Linked DNA regions of Blastopirellula marina. The protein of the gene in region 2 binds, or shares a complex with, the protein of the main gene of each other region. Links are inferred from orthologs where the notes say so. Each region holds a gene or a part of one and is shown on either strand. Other genes may lie near its edges. The genes, in order: C5Y96_RS09180 and C5Y96_RS18010.

What was found.
Region 1: the proteins of C5Y96_RS18010 (region 2) and C5Y96_RS09180 are in contact, whole or in part, in a cryo-EM structure (PDB 8Z1Y), measured with the Escherichia coli proteins. The link is inferred for Blastopirellula marina from one-to-one orthologs.

What each region holds. Positions count from the first base shown.
Region 1 is NZ_PUIA01000026.1:224,271-233,940, reverse strand. Bases 4,646-7,638 are described here. They hold C5Y96_RS09180 (ABC transporter permease), read right to left. Parts: upstream 6,698-7,638; coding sequence 5,594-6,697; downstream 4,646-5,593. Other genes in these bases: C5Y96_RS09175 (ABC transporter permease), read right to left, coding at 6,700-7,638; C5Y96_RS09185 (ABC transporter ATP-binding protein), read right to left, coding at 4,646-5,573. Also shown: C5Y96_RS09215 (hypothetical protein), read right to left, coding at 1-290; C5Y96_RS09210 (hypothetical protein), read right to left, coding at 324-989; 23S rRNA (adenine(2503)-C(2))-methyltransferase RlmN, read right to left, coding at 1,023-2,096; C5Y96_RS09200 (DMT family protein), read left to right, coding at 2,281-2,640; C5Y96_RS09195 (hypothetical protein), read left to right, coding at 2,661-3,413; C5Y96_RS09190 (hypothetical protein), read left to right, coding at 3,478-3,687; more of C5Y96_RS09185, read right to left, coding at 3,699-4,645; more of C5Y96_RS09175, read right to left, coding at 7,639-7,686; C5Y96_RS09170 (ABC transporter substrate-binding protein), read right to left, coding at 7,747-9,670. UniProt on the Escherichia coli protein: Part of the ABC transporter DppABCDF involved in dipeptide transport. Responsible for the translocation of the substrate across the membrane.
Region 2 is NZ_PUIA01000057.1:227,045-236,690, forward strand. Bases 3,749-6,717 are described here. They hold C5Y96_RS18010 (ABC transporter substrate-binding protein), read right to left. Parts: upstream 6,042-6,717; coding sequence 4,455-6,041; downstream 3,749-4,454. Other genes in these bases: C5Y96_RS18005 (ABC transporter permease), read right to left, coding at 3,749-4,443; C5Y96_RS18015 (serine/threonine-protein kinase), read right to left, coding at 6,139-6,717. Outside these bases: C5Y96_RS17985 (hypothetical protein), read left to right, coding at 1-780; C5Y96_RS17990 (aldose 1-epimerase), read left to right, coding at 850-1,788; C5Y96_RS17995 (hypothetical protein), read right to left, coding at 1,867-2,292; C5Y96_RS18000 (ABC transporter permease), read right to left, coding at 2,591-3,451; more of C5Y96_RS18005, read right to left, coding at 3,448-3,748; more of C5Y96_RS18015, read right to left, coding at 6,718-8,856; rsgA (ribosome small subunit-dependent GTPase A), read right to left, coding at 9,099-9,646. UniProt on the Escherichia coli protein: Part of the ABC transporter DppABCDF involved in dipeptide transport. Binds dipeptides and accepts a wide range of side chains, including small neutral, bulky hydrophobic, and positively and negatively charged groups. Tripeptides are poor substrates.

The DNA.
Region 1 (9,670 bases), on a different replicon or contig from region 2:
TCGATCTTCAGCAGGGTGCGCTGCAGGATCAATAATTTGGTGTCGACTTCGGCTTGAAGTTCCCGTGTTCTTTCGAGCATTTCGACCTGCCATTTGTTCAGCTCGGCAGGCCCGCCGGACATGGTCCACTCTTTGGTTTGCGGGCGGGGATTGGAAACGAGATAGCTATCCTTGCCGCGATCCTTCTTCGCTTTCATCTGTCCGCGCCAGTTACGGCGCATCAGAATCCAGATGAGTAAAATCAGCCCGCCGAAGAACATCAAGTACGGTAGGAAGCCGTTCTCGCCCATGCTGTGCATCCCTGCGTGAGGTAACTGGCCGTGCTACTGATCGAGAACCAGGTACTTATCCAAGAGAGCGTCGACGCCAATACAGTACTGCGAACTGCTTTCGTTTTCCTCGTAGACAGGGTCCATCGCCACGGCGGAAACCGATTCGCGCAGCCCTAGCAGCATCTCGCGAACGTGTTCCATGTTGTGCAGCGTCATCAGCTCGCCGGCACCTTCTTCCGTTTGGGCGTACTTCTTCGCCTTCTCTTCCTCGGTAAACAGATTGAGCAGTGTAATCGGCTCTCCATCCTCATTGTTACCGATGGTACTGGAGTAGCCGTCCTGCTGCTTGATGACGTACACCGGATAATTCCAGGGAGAATTATCAACGATTAAGTAGTCTTCCAACAGCGTTTTGATCTTGGCGATCCACTTGGCGTTGACGTCGAACTCGACCGGTTCGGGGTCGTAGGCGACCTTAGTGACCGGCAGCTTCAAGCTTTTAAGAAACCACCGGAACTCGCGGTCGTTATTCAACTGGCGAGGTTCACCGATGATGGCGAACTGCTGCATGAAGTTGAGGGCAACCTGCTCGTTGGAGTGAGTCGTCAGAATATGCTGGGGCTGATCGTCGGTATCTTGGGGATCGACAATCGACGTGTAACCGCCCCCATGCGCGATGAGGTAAAGCGGGTACTCCCACTGAATCGGTGCGGACATTTCCGGGGCTCCTCCTGGTTTCAGATCCGTGTTTCAGGTGGCGGATGGGTTGGTTCGCAACTGTTTGGCGATCTCGCGGTTCTCTCGCTGAATCAGCTGTCCGCAAGCGGCAGCGATATCGGCCCCCAGCGAATAGCGAATCGTGACGGGAAAGCCTGCTGCTTTCAATTGATCTGCAAAACGATCTCGTGCCGCCTGTGTGCTTCCCTTCAGGTGGTCGGCACCATCGATCGAATTGTACGGGATCAAGTTCACATGTGCGTGGATGTTTTTCAGGAAACCGATCAGTTTTTCCGCATCCTCGGGGCGATCGGTCTGATCTTCGAGCATCAGGTACTCGATCATGATGCGCCGCTTATCGCTCAGTTGAAGTTGTAAAAGTGTTTCTTGCAAGCGGCTAAGTGAGACACTTTTGGCCAGTGGAATCAGGTCCTGTCGGACTAGTTGGTCGGCGCTATGCAGGCTTAAGGCCAGATTCACGCTGGGGAATCGCTCGTCGAGACGTAGCATTTCATCGGGGATGCCCACGGTCGACACGAGCAGTCGCTGCTGCGAGTAGTCGAATAACAGGGGGGATGTCAGGGCGGAGATCACTTCGTGGAGATTCGCCGGGTTATGGAGCGGTTCTCCCATCCCCATGAAGACGATATTCCGGACGCGGCGGTCTTCTGCGCGTAGTAGCTGATTGGCCTGAACGACCTGGTCGAGAATTTGGGCCGACGAAAGATTCCGGGCAATTCCCATCTGCCCCGTGGCACAAAAGCGACATGCGGCCGCGCAGCCGATCTGGGATGAAATGCACAGCGATGTCCGGCCGGTCCCGGCCCGCAGGATGACCGACTCGATCATCAGTCCTTCGTCAGTACGAAAGAGAAGCTTCGTTGCCCCGTCGAGTCCGGAATCGAGACGCTCGGCCAGGGTCAGCGGGTGGGGCTCGATCTCGGAGCGTAGCGTCTCCGCCACATTGGGGGAGACCTCCGCGAGAGCTTCTTCGAAAGCCCATCCCTGCTTCAGCCACCGCGTACGAAATTTGCGGAGGGAATGGACGGTTTGCGAATCGTTACCGAATCGCTCGTTCCAGGCTGTGACGTCGTACCAATGCGGCATAGGGGGTTCTCTGCAGAATGCACCCAGTATAGCAGGCAACCCTTTGGCTGAGCGATGCTCCCTGGGGCCGCGGCGGCTGAAATTCGGTCGAATCGCCACCACTTGCCATCGTCAGGCCTGTGGGCCGTTGCCATAATTCCACTTTCCGATCCATGGAATTGCTTACCAAGAAAGGTTTCGATCGATGTCGACCATCCTGACGACCGCGTTTTTGCTGGGGCTCTCGAACATTTTCATGACGTTTGCCTGGTACGCACATCTGAAGGATCTGTCGGCGAAGCCATGGATTATCGCCGTACTGGTCAGCTGGGGGATCGCCTTTTTCGAGTACTTGATTCAGGTGCCTGCCAACCGGATTGGTTTTCAGCGGATGGACCTGGGGCAGCTCAAGATCCTACAGGAAGCGATCACACTGACGGTCTTCATCCCCTTCGCGATCTACTACATGAAGCAGCCGCTACGGCTCGATTTTCTGTGGGCTGGGCTGTGTATTTGCGGGGCGGTTTACTTTATCTTTCGGGGGAACCTTTCTGTCTCGCAGTAGTTTCCCACCGTTGGCCATCGATGAGTCTGCCTGAAGCCATTTTGAAAGCCTTTCCGCCGTCCGAAGATCGCCTGTTCGAGATCCTTCGTCCGGCTGTCGACAACGACATGCTGAAGGACATCGCCATGGCAGATTACGGTCACCGATGGGAGGAAATGTACGAGCATCTGCGAGTCATTCGAGATCGCGGCGAGATCCCTGAGACGTTTGATGTTCAGTTGGACGAAGTCCTTTGTTTGACACGTTGGAGTGACCCGGATAAGCCCAATCCGCCCCCGTTCCGGCCTGGCCCTTCAGGCGAAAGGGGTTTCGTCACGCGGCTATTTGCGTGTGCCTTGCTCATGCGGCAGAAGAAGGCATGGCACGAAGCCTGGGGCTGCGATGTGGCGATCTCGGTGGCCAGTGCGGCCAGGATCGGACCCGACTATGACGAAGCCTTAGCACGGTACTTTACCCATCGGCTCGGCCAGACAACCAGCCTGGACGATCGATCTTTTACGCAGCTTGGCCTGTTGGCCATAGGTTTGCGTCATCGTATTGCAAACATTACCGAGCACGACTTCGAGGAACTGGCCGATCTGCTGCTGGATGCCCAGTCGGGTTCGTCACGTCTGGATGCATTCGATGCAGCCGACCCTCGCCCGGACGACTTTAGTGTCCAGCAGGGCTTTTGGGAGCCAACAATCGCTCAACTGAACGACCAGGCCGCACAGGTGAACCCGAAGCTGGGCGAGAAGTTGCTGCTATGTACTTTATTGGTCGCCAGAGGCTGATTTCATACCGGTTTTCGAGGTAAACTAGAAGTAGATCGAACTCCATTTGAAAGTGAGGTCCACCATGAACGTCAACACTTATCACCACTGGAAGTTCACCCTGGTTGGCGGCGGGATTGCGGCTTTGGGGTTCTTCATGCTGTCGACGAACTATCTGAGCCCCTACACCACATCGTGGCTGGCGTCGGCCGGAATAGGGACGTTGGTTCTCGGCATGGCAATCTTCGCCTATGGGCTGTGGGCCTATCTGCGGCACCAGCCTGGGAAGAATTAGACGACTCGGTCCTAAACCGCTGCCACCGACTTCAGACGAGCCGCTTTGGCCTCTTGGCGTTCGGCTTGTCGCTGGTTAATGTGCTCGAGGTCGTCGCGCGGCGTGGCGTTGATGAGCTTGCGTGTGTATTCTTCTTTCGGGTCGGCGTAGATCGCTTCGGCGGGGCCGAACTCGACGATCTTTCCTTCGTTCATCACGGCCATCATGTCGGCCATGAATTTGACCACGCTCAGGTCGTGGCTGATGAAGATGTACGTCAGGCCCCGTTTCTCTTGCAGGTCTTTCAGTAGATTCAGCACTTGGGCCTGAACCGATACGTCGAGTGCCGAGACCGATTCGTCGCAGACGAGGAATTCGGGCTCGACTGCCAGGGCCCGGGCGATACAGATACGCTGCCGCTGACCGCCGGAGAACTCGTGCGGGTAACGGCGGAGGTGATCGGGGTTCATCCCGACTTCCTGCATGAGGTAGGCCGCACGGTCGCGCTGTTCCTGTTTCGTCTTGCCGATCTGCTGAATGACCATCGGCTCGCAGATGGCGGCTTCGATCGTCATACGTGGGTTCAAGCTGCCGTAGGGATCTTGGAAGATGATCTGGATCTTCTTCCGCATCTCACGCAGGGCGCGACCATGCAGACCGCGGACGTTCATCCCTTCGAACTCGACGACGCCATCGGTTGGTTCGATCAGCCGCAGGATGGCCCGACCGGTGGTCGTTTTACCACAGCCTGATTCACCGACCAGGCCCAAGGTCTGACCGCGATAGACATCGAAGTCGATCCCATCGACCGCTTTCACGTAGCCACTAACCCGCGAGAAGATGCCTTTGCGGATCGGGAAGTGAACTTTCAGGTCTCGCACCGAGAGGAGCGGTCGCTCGTTGTCGGCGACACACTTGGCATCGGGCGAGTGGGCATCTTCTTCCCAGGGGTGCCCCATCTGCTTCAGGGAAGGCTTGGGATGCAGAAGTCGCCCTCGTCCTGCGACCATCAGCTGATCGAACTTCTCTTGCGACATTTCCTTTTCGACGATCTCGATCCCGCTTTCGGTCGTCTTCGATTCCATGAAGTCGCTGACGGTCGGTAACCGGCGGTACTTCGTATCCAGGCGGGGACGGCAAGCAAGCAGACCCTTGGTGTACGGGTGCTTTGGATTCTCGAAGATCTGACGGATGTTGCCGTTTTCGACGATGTTACCGCGGTACATGACCAGTACGTGGTCGGCGATCTCGGCGATCACCCCCAGGTCGTGCGTGATGAACAGGATCGACATGCCCCGGCTGTCGCGCAGCTGGCGAAGGATGTCGAGGATTTGGGCCTGGATGGTGACGTCGAGGGCGGTCGTTGGTTCGTCGGCGATCAGCAGCTTGGGATTACAGCTGAGGGCCATCGCGATCATCACCCGCTGCTTCTGCCCGCCCGACATCTGGTGGGGGTAATAGTCGACGCGTTTGTGGGGATCGGGGATGCCCACTTCTTCGAACAGTTGAATCGTTCGCTCGCGGGCTTCCTTCTTGCTGAGATCCTGATGCAGGCGAATCGCTTCCATGACCTGCGAACCGACCGTGAAGACCGGGTTCAGCGACGTCATAGGTTCCTGGAAGATCATGCTGATGTCTTTGCCGCGGATCTTCCGCATCGCTGGATCGGGAAGTCGAACGAGATCGGTTCCCAGAAACGAGATCGTACCGTCTTCGATCTTCGCACTACGGGCAAGTAGCTGCATGATCGACAGGGACGTGACCGACTTGCCGGAGCCAGACTCACCGACGATGCCTAGTGTTTCTCCTTCTTCGAGTTGAAAGGAGATACCATCCACGGCCTTGACGGTTTCCTCGCCATGGAAGTAGGTCCGCAGGTTGTCGACTTTGAGCAGGGTTTTGGTCATGGTCGGATTGGACAAGGGAGTTAAGCGTCACGGGTACGTGGGTCGGTGGCTTCCTGGATGCCTTCACCGATCAAGTTGTAAGCCAACACGGTGGTGAAAATTGCCAAGCCAGGAAAGAAGCTAAGCCACCACATCGAGCGGATTTGATCTTGGCCCTCTTTCAGGACACGCCCCCAGGTAGGAGTTTGAGAGTCCGCCCCGATACCTAAAAAGCTGAGGGCACTTTCCGTAAAAATTGCGGCAGCGATACCGAAACTGATCGGAACGAGAATGGGTGCCAGGGCATTTCGCAGAATGTGTACGAACATGATTCGAAACGGACCTGCGCCCATGGCTTTGGCGGCGGCAACATATTCGATCTGTCGAATCTTTAAAAACTCGGCTCGAGTCAGCCGTGCAATGCCTGTCCAGCCGGTCAAGCCAATGACTAGCACGACCTGCCAGATACTGGGTGACACGACAACCGCCAAGAGCGCGATGACTAGGATCAATGTAGGCACACAGAGGACTACTTCGATGAATCGCGAAAGGACGAAATCGATCCAGCCACCGAAATAGCCTGATACGGCCCCAATCACGATGCCGATTACTGACGCGATCCCCATAGAGACAAAGCCGACCAGCAAAGCGATCCGTGTACCATGAACCAGTTGGGCGAAAACATCCACTCCAACGCTGCTGGTACCAAAGAAGTTTTGGGAGCTGGGAGTTCCTTCCGTGCTGATCGGATTCCCTTTCCTTCCCTCGAACCAGTCATCCCCAACGCGTTCGATTGGGTCTTGTCGAATGAGGGGCCAAACGGCCCAACTGTCAGGATCGTTCTTTTTCAGGTTGGCTTCGTAGCGATTGTTGAAGTAATCGCCGGTCGTAAAGATGGCGTTCTCCCACGAAGGGTGGAAGTAACCCATCGCCGGAAAGTAGATGTTGCCTTTGTAGTAACAGATGATCGGCTTGGTGCCGACGATCGCCGGTGAAAAGATGGCCACCAGACCTAGGAAAATAACGTAGTACAACGCCGCCATCGCAAAAAAACGACGACGATAGTAGCGCCAGCTAGTTGCCCAGAAACCCTGCGACGAAGGTGATTTCGCCGGTGATTTGGCTGTCTCTTGAATAGCACTCATGTTTAAGAATAGGTGATCCGAGGGTCAACAATGGCGTACAAGATGTCTGCCAGCAATTGCCCGATAAGTGTCATTACGGAAAACATCAGGACAAGACCCATAATGACGGGATAGTCACGCTGGCCGATCTTCTCGATAAACAGTTTGCCGATTCCGTCCCATTGATAGATATGCTCTAGGATGACAGAGCCGGCGAGTAGTGCGGGTAGGGTTAGCCCAATCAAAGTAACTAATGGAATGAGAGAATTGCGGAATGCATGTTTGACGAGAACTTTCGTTGGGCTGACACCTTTGGCGCGGGCCGTGCGAACATAATCTTGCTGAATGGCCTCAAGCATGTTGGCTTTGATGAATCGCGTGTAATAAGCAAGCGATCCATACGTGAGGCAAACGATTGGCAAGAAGATGTGTTTGAGGATGTCCCAGGCTTTGCCAAACGAGCCGAGCTCGTTGTAGTACTCGCTGGTCATTCCGCTTAAGGGAAGCCAACCTAGTTTCACCGCAAAGAGCAGGTTGAGGTAAATAGCCGCGACGAATGTGGGTAACGCGTAAAGCACGTACAGTGAGATACTGAGGACGCGTTCACCGGTCGTGGCATTCTTCGCCGTCGAAAAGAGCCCCATCGGAATACACATCAGATAGGTTAACAGCAGCGAAGTCACCGTCAGCAACAGCGTGTTGGGAAGTCGCGTAGCGATGATAGTCGTGACGCGGCGTCGATCGGAAAAGTTGATGCCCCGTCCGAGGTCCCCTTGTGCGAGGTTTGACAACCAGTAGCCGTAACCTACGATCCAGTGCTTATCGAGATGGTACTGCTTCTCGATCTCTTTCTGCTGGCGATCGTCCAGAATGTTCCGAGCGCCGGCGTTCTCACTCAGAATAGTCAACGGGGTACCGGGCATGTTACGGATCAGCCCGTACACCAAGCAGGTCACCGCCAGGATGGTAAAGAATCCGATGAATATGCGGCGAGCAATATAGGTCAGCATGCCACCAAGGCTCCTGGTTGGCCGGAAGAACGAGCGTAGGAAAAGTTTGGGTTTGGCACGTTATTGAGCTTTGGCTTTCCAAACGGAACTTGATCCTGGCTGGTAAAACCAGGGACCAGTTGGGCTAAACCGATAACCTCGCATGTTCTTATTAAACCCATATAGTTCGGCGCGGTAGTAAATCCAGGTATAGGGCTGATCCTCGTAGAGAATCTTGGCAATCTCCTGGTAGTGCTTGGTCCGTTTTTCGTGGTCAAGCTCGCGTAGACCCAGGTCGAACAGCTCATCGACCTTCTTGTTGGAGTATTGCCCATAGTTTCGAGAAGAACCGGTGCCGTAAATATTCACATTCGAGAATGGATCGCCACCCGATCCCCAGCCAGCCATGAGGGCATCAAAAGTGTGTTGGCGAGCCTTGTCTTGCATGACAGTCCATTCGTATTGACGTGGTTCGCACTTGATACCCAGTTTTCCAAAGTCTCGCGCAAACTGGGCAGCCATTAACTCGGAAACAGGGCTGGGAGGGTGCATCAATTGGAAGGCGAACGAGACCTTCTTTCCGTCCACTTTCTTGTCGAGGATTCCATCAGCGTCGGTATCCTTCCATCCGGCCTCTTCCAAAAGCTCGCGTGCTTTTTCGAGGTCTTGGGTAAATAACGGCAAAGATGGATCAGGAGAAAACCATGCATCTGGGTGGAATGGGCCACTCGCTTGCGGATGAATTCCTTTAAGCACGCCGTTGATGATGGCATCGTAGTCGATGGCGTAACTCATGGCCCGTCGTGTGCGGGCGTCATCGAAGTAGGGCGTTCCGATATTCCAGGTAATATGCCCTTCGCTCCACGAAGATGTTTTTACCTTGATATTCTTCTCGAAGAACTCATCGGTATTTGCCTCCGTATCCCATTTAGTCGCCGAGATCTCCGAATCGTCTAGCTTACCGGCGGTCAGAGCGAGCAGGGCCTGGGTCGGGTTTTCGATGATTTCGATTCGGATCTTGGCAAAGTAGGGTTTCTCTCGCACCTCCTTGCCGTTGTGCATATAGAAGTCTTCACGGCGTTCAAGTGCTATCCGTTGGTTACGATCGCGCTGCGTGACTTTATAGGGGCCACCGACAATCGGGGTCTGTTCTTGTTCTAGGAAGAAATTGCTGTCGGTGAGCGAAGGATCTTCGGCAATTGCTGGCTCGTAAGCGTGCTTGGGAACGATCGGAAATTCCAACTTCATATCGTTCACGGGGCTGGATAGCTCGTGGAAGACAACGAATGTCCGGTCGTCGTAGGCTTTGATCAATTTGACATGCTCAAGCGAACTGGGAAGCGCTGGAAACATCGTCAGCAATTTCGGGTGATGAAGGACCTTGAACGTAAACTCCCAGTCATGGGCTGTGATTGGTTGGCCATCGGACCAAACGATATCGTCGCGGAGCACAACTTTTTGAATTGTGTTGTCTTCATTCGATTGCCATGACTTGATGAACCGACCATCTCCAATCGACTCGATATCAATATTAGAAGTGACGGCCTGAGCGGAAGTCAGATAGACGTAGAAAAAGTCACCTACTGAGCTCATGCGAAGTGGATTCAGGCTGTTGACATCCCCGCCTTCGTGGTGAACCCAAGTCGCGTTCATGTCTGCAGGTGTTTCATCGGAAGGTTGAACTTCCATAGCCGCCAGGATCCTTTCGTAGTCTTCGTCCGACTTCGGACGAATTTCCAAGGCTTCTTGCGGAGTTACTGGCGGTTTGTAGTCCGCCATCTCTTGCCGCAGGTGAGGAAGCGGTGCCACGACAGGCTTGTCGGTCCAGGTTATCGAGCTATCCAATTCTTCGAGGGTCGCAGGCGGAACGAATTCCGGGAAAGGAAGACCTTCGTCGAAGTTGAAGTCTTTGATTGCTTGTTCTAGTTCTTCAGGCGAGAGGTCCGAGGAACCTCCGGTGCAACCAGCCAAGGGGGCCAGAATGGCGAGAAACAAGAAGAGATGG
Region 2 (9,646 bases):
GGGTGGTGGTCGGTGGCGGCCTTGGTTCTCGGCGTCGTTCTCGGTCTGATCCAGGGAATCCTGATTTGGTCGCAAGGAGGCGAAGCCTACTTCCAGGCCGTGGAAAGCGTCTGGGACTCTAAGATCCTCTATGGCTTCTGGGAAATCGCTTTCTCCCTGGTGTGTACCATTGGATATTTGGTTTGGTGGGGGTTCGGAAAACGTGCCAGTCGCTGGCAGCGATTTCTCTCTCGTTTTCTAGCCATCCTGTCAGCAACAAACCTGCTGTATCACTTTCCGACCCTCTTCACGATTCTTGGGCTCATTGCTCGCGGAGAAGTCGAAATTGAATCTCCAGTCGATTCCAGCCAGTTCCGAACGCTATTGGTCCATGGTGAAGTGATCTGGTTTACGCTCCACTTCTGGTTCGCTTCCTTCGCCGTCAGCGGTCTGATTGCTGGCATGCTTTGCCTGAAGAATCTGTCTGAAGATCAGCGAGAATCAACCGCCGGCACTGCGTTTACGATTGCCCTTATCCCGACGCTGCTTCAGATTCCTGTTGGATTTGTGTTAACAACCACCTTGAATTCCGCCCAGCAATCGCGTTTGATGGGCGGTGATACCTTGTGTACAGCCATGTTCGCTCTGAGCGTGGGACTGGCTTTCTGGCTGATGCATCATCTGGCGGGACTCGCCTTTTTTGATCGCAGTCTGCGAAAGGCCAACATGGCCCTGATGACACTCGGAGGAACGATCGTCTTGATGACAGCGACAATGCTCTTAAGCCGCGGGGAAATGTAGCCGCCGTCGCTTGTCTGTCAGGATCGCCTCTCAACCAAAATTGAGTCACCTAACGAAGAAGTCATTTCCATGAGTTTGGAAGTCCTCGAAATTCGCGACCCAGCCACCGGATCGTTTGCCAAGATTACCCCGAGCTTTGGATTCAATTGTTTCCAGTTTGTTGCCAAACTCGACGATCAGCACGTCGACGTACTTTGGGCGGCCAAAGATTTCGTCGAGGGAACGGCCCGCCCTTCGAGCAGTGGCATTCCCATTCTCTTCCCATTCCCGGGACGCCTAAAAGGGACCAAACTTATCTGGGAAGATCGCGAATTCACTATCCCGGAAGGGGACGGACGCGGCAATGCGATCCATGGTTTTGTCATGAATCGATCGTGGCGCGTAGTCGAGCAAACCGAGTCGAAAGTAACCGCCGAGTTTCAAGCTTCTCAGGACGATGCCACCCTTCTGGAACAATGGCCGGCCGATTTCAAGATCCAAGTCACCTACGAAGTCTCTGGCTCGACGTTGTCTGGCACCTATCGAGTAGAGAACCCCGGCACCAAACCTCTGCCGTTTGGACTGGGAACGCACCCCTACTTCCACGTTCCCATCGGCGGCAACTCTGCGGACGCTTGCGAGATCATCGTTCCTTTCACGTTCACATGGGAATTCAAAGATCAACTGGCCAGCGGCAATCAATTCAATCGCGACTCCGATCCATTTATTCCGTTGCTGTTTAAGGATACCCAGTTCGATAACGGCTTCGGCGGACTCGAATGCGAGGATGGTATCTGCACCACTTCAATTCACGACCCCGAATCAGGGCGCACGATCGAGCAGCAGTTCGACGATCAATTCGAATCGGTCGTGCTCTACAATCCCGGCCATCGCGAAGCATTTTGTATCGAACCGTACACGTGCATTCCCGATGCGTTCCAGTTGCGACGCCAAGGGTACAACGGCGGCTTGCGTGTTCTGGCCGGCGGCGATACTTTCGAGACGACCGTTCGCATTCGCGTGAAGTAGTTCGTCTTGCAGTAGCGCATAAAAAAAGCCCCGCACGATTGGCGGGGCTTCTTGTTTTAGGCGATCGCAAACTGAAGTTTATTCTTCAATTTCAACGTCGGTGCCTTCAGCAGCTGGCAACTTGCCGGCAGCAATCTTGTCGCCGTAGGTTTCGCCCGACTTGGACTTCTCTTTGGCAACCTTGTCCAAAGCAGCTAAGAGCTCTTCCTGAACTTTTTCTGGTTCATCCTTACGACGCTTGGCACCGTAATCGTCCTTGTCCAGCAATTCGCCCAGAGCGACACCGTATTCGTTGCGGATCTTCTTGCTCTTACCACCGTGGCAAAGGTTGCACTTGGCTTCCTTTACGGCAGCAGCCAATTCTTTTTCGGCGTCCGTGGTAGGCTTTTCGATATTGTACTTCTCAACAAATGCGTCAGCGAAAGCCTTAACCGCATAAGCTGGAGTGGCATAGTACGAGGAGGCAGCAACAACAGCCACCAAACACAACGCGAGCTTCTTCATCAATTGTCTCTCCAAGCAAAGTACACCCGCCGCCCAGTCCGTTGAAATTCGTACCGTCGCAGGTGGGTTATTCGACGGCGGGAAGATGGTAGTTTATGTAGATCTCAACCTACCCTTCTAGTTAAGCTCGCCGCCATTAACGTGTCAAGCAAGCGAGTACATGAATAGGCGAAACCGGACTAATCTGAGTTATTCTTGTCGCATTCTTCTTAGATTCACGCCGTTACTTACGGCCAGAGTTGGTAATTCGTTCGATTTTTTCCGAGAAAACCAGACTTCTTGCTAGCAGCAGCTCCCTTTAGAAGCTTCGCGAGCGTCGACTCAGCAGCTCTCTGAGACCGTCTCCGAATAGATTGAATCCCAAGATCGTCAGCGAAATGGCAATGCCCGGAGCAATCGCCGGCCAGATGGTAACGTGAAGTTCCCCCTTCGCCTCGACTAGCATCGACCCCCACTCGGCATTCGACGGATCGCCTGCAATGCCTAGAAACGAGAGCCCGGCCACTTCCAGGATGGCATGCCCCAGTCCCAGCGTCGCCAGCACCCAGATCGTGCCGCTCACCGCTGGAAGAAAAACAAAGGCGATCAAGTAAAGGGGCGATGCACCTGCCGCGATGGCCGCTTCGACGTATGCTGCATGTTTGAGCGAAAGCATCTCGGCGCGGATCTGCCTGGCAAAGACGGGCACATTGATCAAAGCCACCGCCAGAATCACGGCTGTCCAGCCAGGTCGCATCGCGGCGATCACCAGGAAGGCGATCAGCAAACTAGGAAACGAAAGCCAGATATCGATCAGCCGCATGACCAGCATGTCGGTGCGTCCCCCTCGATAGCCGGCCAGCAACCCCAGCCCTACCCCCATTACCACCGCGCAGCTGATCGACGTGATACTGGCGATGAGAGATAGCCGGGAACCATAGATCACCCGCGTCAGAACATCTTTCTCGTTGGTATCGGTCCCAAGCCAATGCGCGGCACTGGGAGGCTGATTCTTTCCGTCTCGATCGTCACTGCCATACGGAGCAATCACTCCGGCGAAGATCGCACAGAACACAAACGTAAAGATTAAGCCCCCCCCAATCCACATCCCAGGCACTTCAAAGAGCCGCTTGCGAATCGACGGCGCGGTATTGGTTAGTTCGTACGTCGCAGTACTCAACTTCGATTCCCTTCACGCAGACGAGGATCGAGGAGCAGAAACAGCACGTCCAGTGTCAGGTTCAACGTGACGAAGATGCACGCCAGTACCAACGCACATGCCTGCACCACCGAATAGTCGTAGTCACGAATCGCATCGACGACATAGCGTCCCAGCCCCGGCCAATTGAATACGGTTTCTGTCAGGATCGCCCCGGAAAGCAGCATACCCAATTGAAAGCCGACGATATTAAGCACCGAGAGCGACGCGTTAGGAAACGCGTGCCGAGCAATCACCCGCAAAAAACCAGCCCCCTTGGCTCGTGCCGTTCTCAGGTAGTCCGCGTCAAACACTTCCAGCATGCTGTTACGCGTCACGCGAGAAACAACCGCCAAGGGAATTGTCGATAACGCAATCGCTGGCAGCATCAAATGCCGAGCACTGGTGGTCGCCAGTTGAAAGTTTCCCGTCAGGAGTGATTCGAAGAAGTAAAACTCGGTGTGCAAATCATGAAACGTCGCAGGCGGTAGCCGAGAGCCAGTGGGCATCATCGGAAAGGCCATGATCAAGCAAATTGCGAGAAAGAAGACCGGGATACTCACACCGAGCAGGGCAACTGCCATCGAGATCCAGTCTGGCCAGGAGTTTCGCCACAGTGCGGCGATCGTCCCCACGACAACCCCAAGGGGAATCGCGATCAGCATGGCAGCGAACGTCAGTTCTAGCGTGGCCGGAACAGCTTGGCTGAGGCGGGTACTAATTTTTTCGCCTGGTCGAGCAAACGATTCTCCCAAGTTGCCTTGGGCAATCTGTCCGGCAAAAGCGATCGCTTGCTGCCACAACGGCTTATTCCAGCCGCGTTCTTCCATTTCCTTTTCGATCTTCTCCGGCACGGCATGCTGGCCGAACTGGGCGATGACCGGATTGGCCGGAAGCACGCGGACGGCAACGAATATGGCCAGAACCGCAATCAGCATGGTAACGACGGCCTGAGCCAACCGCTGCAGAAGCATTGCCCACACAATTACTGCTCCGCAATTCGAGCAGATTTTAAGCGAACTTGCGACGAAGGATGCAACTTGTACCCTTTCACAAAGTCGCGTTGGGCAATCCGCACCGGTACGTGAACCAGCGGCAACACCGGAGCATCTTCGTAAATCAGCCGCTGAGCCTGCTTGTAAAGCTGCGTCCGTTTTTCCTGATCGAGCTCAAACTGAGCCGCATCCAGCAGCTTGTCGACCTCTTCGTTCTTGTACTGGCTCAGGTTATTACCGCCAATCTCGTTGATGTTCTCGGAATGCAGCAGTGTACTCAGGAAGTTATGTGGATCGGCGATATCGGCACTCCAACCACTGAGGCCCAACTGATGCTCACCCCGTGTCATCCGCTGAAAATGTTGCCCGATATCGTTGGTGATGATGTCAATCTGAAATCCAACCTTCTCTAACGCATCCTTGATAAAGATCGCCGTCTGCCGGGGCTGCTGCATGTAAGGACGCGGCTGATCCATCACGAAGAGTTCCAGCTTCAGCGGCAACGCGAAGCCATACTTCTTCGACGCTTCCTCTAAAAGCTGCTTGGCCTTTTCTAGATCGAACTCTCTGCCTGGCACGTCATCGCTATGTCCCCACAGCGTCGGCGGGACCATGGTCTTGGCCTTCTGGGCATGTCCAGCGTAGGCGACTTCGATCAAACGATCGCGGTCGATCGCATAACAAATAGCCTGGCGAACCTCTGGCTTATCCAGCGGCGGCTTCCGCGTTTGCATGGTGAGGTAACCGATATTGATCCCTGGGGTCGACTGCACGACCACCCCAGGCGTTTTCTCTAACCCATCGACTTCCGATGGAGGAAGATTGTCGGCAATGTGAATCTCGCCACGTTTGAGCTGTGTCACACGGATCGAGCTTTCTTCACTCGGTAGAAAGACAACCTGCTTAACACCGGCCGGCTCTCCCCAATAGTCATCGAAGCGAGACAACACGATTTCCTGCTTCGGCTTCCAATGCACAAACTGAAACGGGCCGGTCCCAACCGGGTGACGGGTAAAGTCGGCTCCGTACTTCTTCACGGCCGTGGGGCTGACAATCCCCGACGGAAACATCGCAATATTGGCCAGGAACGTTGCCTGAGGCTGTTTCAGCGTGAACTTCACCGTCAAGTCATCGACTGCTTCCACCTTCTCGATCTGCGTATAGCTCGAGTAGTAAGGAATGATGTTGTTGTGAACGTGAGGGTGATCGGGGTCCAGGATCCGCTCGAAAGTGAAGACAACCGCTTCGGCATTCAGCGGCGTTTCATCGTGGAACTTGACGTTCGGCCGCAACTTGAATGTCCACTCGCGCCCGTCTTCGCTCGTTTCCCAAGATTCGGCAACGCCGGGAACCAGGTCGAGCGTCTCTTCATCGTAGGCGACCAGCGGCTCGAAGATATTCACGATGACTTTGACCGATTCACCAATATCGGTGTGAATCGGGTCGAGGGCATTCGCATCCCCCCCTCGCCCGTAAATGAGCGTATCGGACACCGTCGGCGAACCGCCGCCACATGCCGTCAAAAAAGTAAAACAGAAAAGAATACAGCTAGACTGAAAAGCTCTCGAAAATTCCATGCGGCCATTCACGTTGTTGGCATCGGATGAGTGAGAAAGCCCGATTCTACAATTCGAGCGTGCCTGACGGCAACCTGAACGCGCCCTTGTTGGACGATCAATTTGTGGTCGCCGACCCACTTCCACTCGCACCGGCGAGGGGCGATTTGCCGATGGGCAGCTCCGCAAAATCGACGCCGGCGTTACGTTCATCGGGGCGAACCGCCGGGTTTTCGCTGAAATCGTCCAATAGTAGATAGTCGATCGGCAGCCGTTTCGAGTAAGTTGTGGCCGTCGGCAGGGGAGTTGCCCAGACCGATTCGCTTGGCTCCGAAAAAAGATCGTCCCACATTGTTTTCCAGCGTGTGTAGTCGACCGACGTCTTGCTGCTCGTTCCAGCGGTCGATTCAAGCAGCATCATCTCGCGGGCAGCCGTCCCCATGAAGTAGACATTATCCTCACACTCGATATCGAGTGACTTGGTCAGTTCTTCAATCGTCTGCGTCGAACTACGCTGCGAAAGGAAGGGCTTCGTCTTGCCCCATGTCACAATGCAGTCGTTCATCGGGACTTTCAAAGGAATCGCCCATGTCCCCTCACGCTGAAAAACGCTGCCGCCTGTGTCGATCGTACAATTGGCCAGCTTGAACTGGACGATGCCGCTGGCTTCCTTCTTCATGGCCGTGGAATTCGAACTCAGCAAATTGCCTGACATCGCGAGCACGCTATTCTCGCAGCTTACCCGTAGCGGCTGCTGACCGTTGGTGCGGATCAGGCTCGTTTCCCCGCGAACCATCGAGTTCTTCACCCGGACGATACTGTAACGGGCCATGCTTATTGAGGAAGCACTCGTCGACTCGGCCGCTGCCGGCAATGCCGATACGACGGCGGTTGCCCTGCGAAGCGTCTCCGGAATCATCATCTCGTCGTCGCGTTGAACCGTTACCTGGCAACCGTCCAATTCCAACTCGGCATTCTCAAGCCGAAATAGGGACCAGGTTCGCATCGAAACCGGTGGCAACACGATTTTTACTTGAACTTGGGAAAGCAGGAGCTTATTCGAGCTAACCAGAATCATCCGATCGAGAGGTTCAAATTCGAGCGGACGAAAAACGATTTCCGGCGAATAGCCAGCCGCGGCGCGAATCGTGAGACTGGCGTTATCCAAGATCAACGGACGTTCGACCCCCATTTCGCCGGAATACCTCAGCTCGATCGTATCCAGGCTGGGGTCGGCCTGCGCCTTGGCAATCGCTTCGTACAGGGTCGCGGCGTCGGTCGGCACGGTCAATACATTCTTGGCCACGACCGATGGTGTCGTCGTACTCATATCGGCAACCGGCGTAACTTCAGCCGTCGTACCCATTGGCTCTTTCGATACCGTCTCCGGCACCACTACCAGCGACTTACTGCCGGAATCCGACAGATCACCAACAACCTTGGACGAGTCCACAGGAACTGGCTTAGTGTCTTCGATCGGTTTTACCGCGTTGGAACTTGTGCCGACGCCTGGCTTGCTTCCCGATTCAGAAACGCCATCCTGCTCGGGTGGCACAATCGGTTTCATTTCCGAAGCATTCGTAGGACCAAACTCCACACCGGAAATGAAACTATCGTCTTGCGCCGACCAAATCGCTTCCAGAACGAACACCACGACCAGTAACATGATCGCCGGCATCACCCACGGAAGATGACGCTCGATGACGGTGCTGCGTTGTTCGGTGGTCGGCACGTAAACGGCCGAGGTCACATGCGGTGCGGCCAGGTTCAACTCGTCGATCAACACCAGGGCCGCGGCAATCAACTCCCCTGGCTTCTGATAGCGATCGTTCGGATTCTTTGCCATTAAGCGGCTTAAGATATGCACGACTTCGTCCGGCACGTCTGCCCGGAACTCGCGCGGATCTGGCGGCTCTTCGCCACTATGGCTCAGCAGTTTTTGAAGTACCGTCCCTTCCGGGAAAGGGGGCCGCCCCGTGAGCATAAAGAAAAACGTACACCCCAGCGAGTACAAGTCGCTACGCACGTCGGCGCTGCGAGGATCGCGGGCTTGCTCTGGCGAAATGTAATCGAACGTACCGAGCGTCATACCCGAAGCAGTCAGGTCGCTGTCTTGCGAGTTAACCTGATGCAGACGTGCCAGCCCCATGTCGACCAGCTTGGCTCGGTGCTGGGCATCGACCAGAATGTTCGATGGCTTAATGTCGCGGTGCACCACGTCACGCGTCGAAGCGTGATCGAGGGCCTCGGCAACTTGCACGAGGTAACTGACGGCCAGCTCAATTTCGAGTGGTCCGTTCCGCTCTACTTCATCGCGGATGTTCGTGCCGTCGATGAACTCGAAGACGATGTAGTTCCAGCCCTTGTCTTCCCCCACGTAGTACACCCGAGCGATATTCGGATGATCCAAACGGGCAGCGCTCTGGGCTTCGTTGCGGAAGCGGCGGACGGTGTCTTCTTTGGTGTTGTGTTCGCCGGAAAGAACTTTCACCGCTACGCGGCGATCGAGCTGGGTATCGTGTCCGCGAAAGACGGCCCCCATGCCGCCGGCACCAACGAATGCATCAAGCTGGAAGTGCCCCAGCGTCTGGCCGACCAGTTCTTTGCCCAGGGTCAGTTCCGCGAGCGTATAGCTACGCCCTGGCGAATCACCAACGTGCCCCTTCTTATTGGAAATAACGGTCGGCGGTTCTTCCAGAAAGTTTCGCCCATCCGGCAGATGATCGGCCGTAGCCGAATCGCTTCCGCGATGATCCGGAGTATCCCCTGTCGACGGCGCGAAGGGACCGCTGCCGCGAGTTTGGGAATCTTCGGGATCTCTGGGGGAATTGGGCATCAATCTCGCTGCCTGAAAACTTAAATGCGCCGGCGAAAAGTGGACATCAGCGCTCACGGCCAGGGTGAAAAGGAGCCGTACATCATCCTCTGACTATTGTATCCAAGCGGAGAATTCTCTCCATTAAAAGTTTACCAGATCGCCCAATCGATACCGGGGCGATGGCGATTTGAACCAAAATATCGGCCTAATCGTCCTAACGTCACCCACCCCCTGGCCACGGCAAACCCTGCTGTGACCACTTAGGCGGCATCGCCTGCGAATATCTGGCAGTAACTCTCGTAACGCCGGGTATCGAGAATTCCATCGGCCACTGCGTCCTTCACGGCACAATCGGCCTCGTGCGTGTGGGTACAGTTGGGAAACCGGCAATGGTTGATAAATGGTCGAATATCGCGAAACAGCCCTGCCACTTCTTCGGGAATGATGTCCCACAGTTGGAACTGGCGAATCCCAGGCGTATCGATCACGTGCCCTGCGGTTGCCATGGGAATCAGCGTGGCCGTGGTGGTGGTGTGCTTACCCTTTTCATTTTCGCGGCTCACCGCATTCACGCGAAGATTGAGCCCCGGCTCGATGGCGTTCAGCAGCGATGACTTCCCTACCCCGCTCTGCCCGGACAAGACTGTGTCCTTCCCATGCAGGGCCCGCCGCAGACGTTCGATGCCTATCTCTTCCTTGGCCGAAACCAGGTGGACCTCGTAGCCCAGGCTGCCGTATACGCCAACAATCGTTTGCAGCTGCGCCGGATCGAGAAGATCGACCTTGTTTATGCAGATGATCGGGCGAA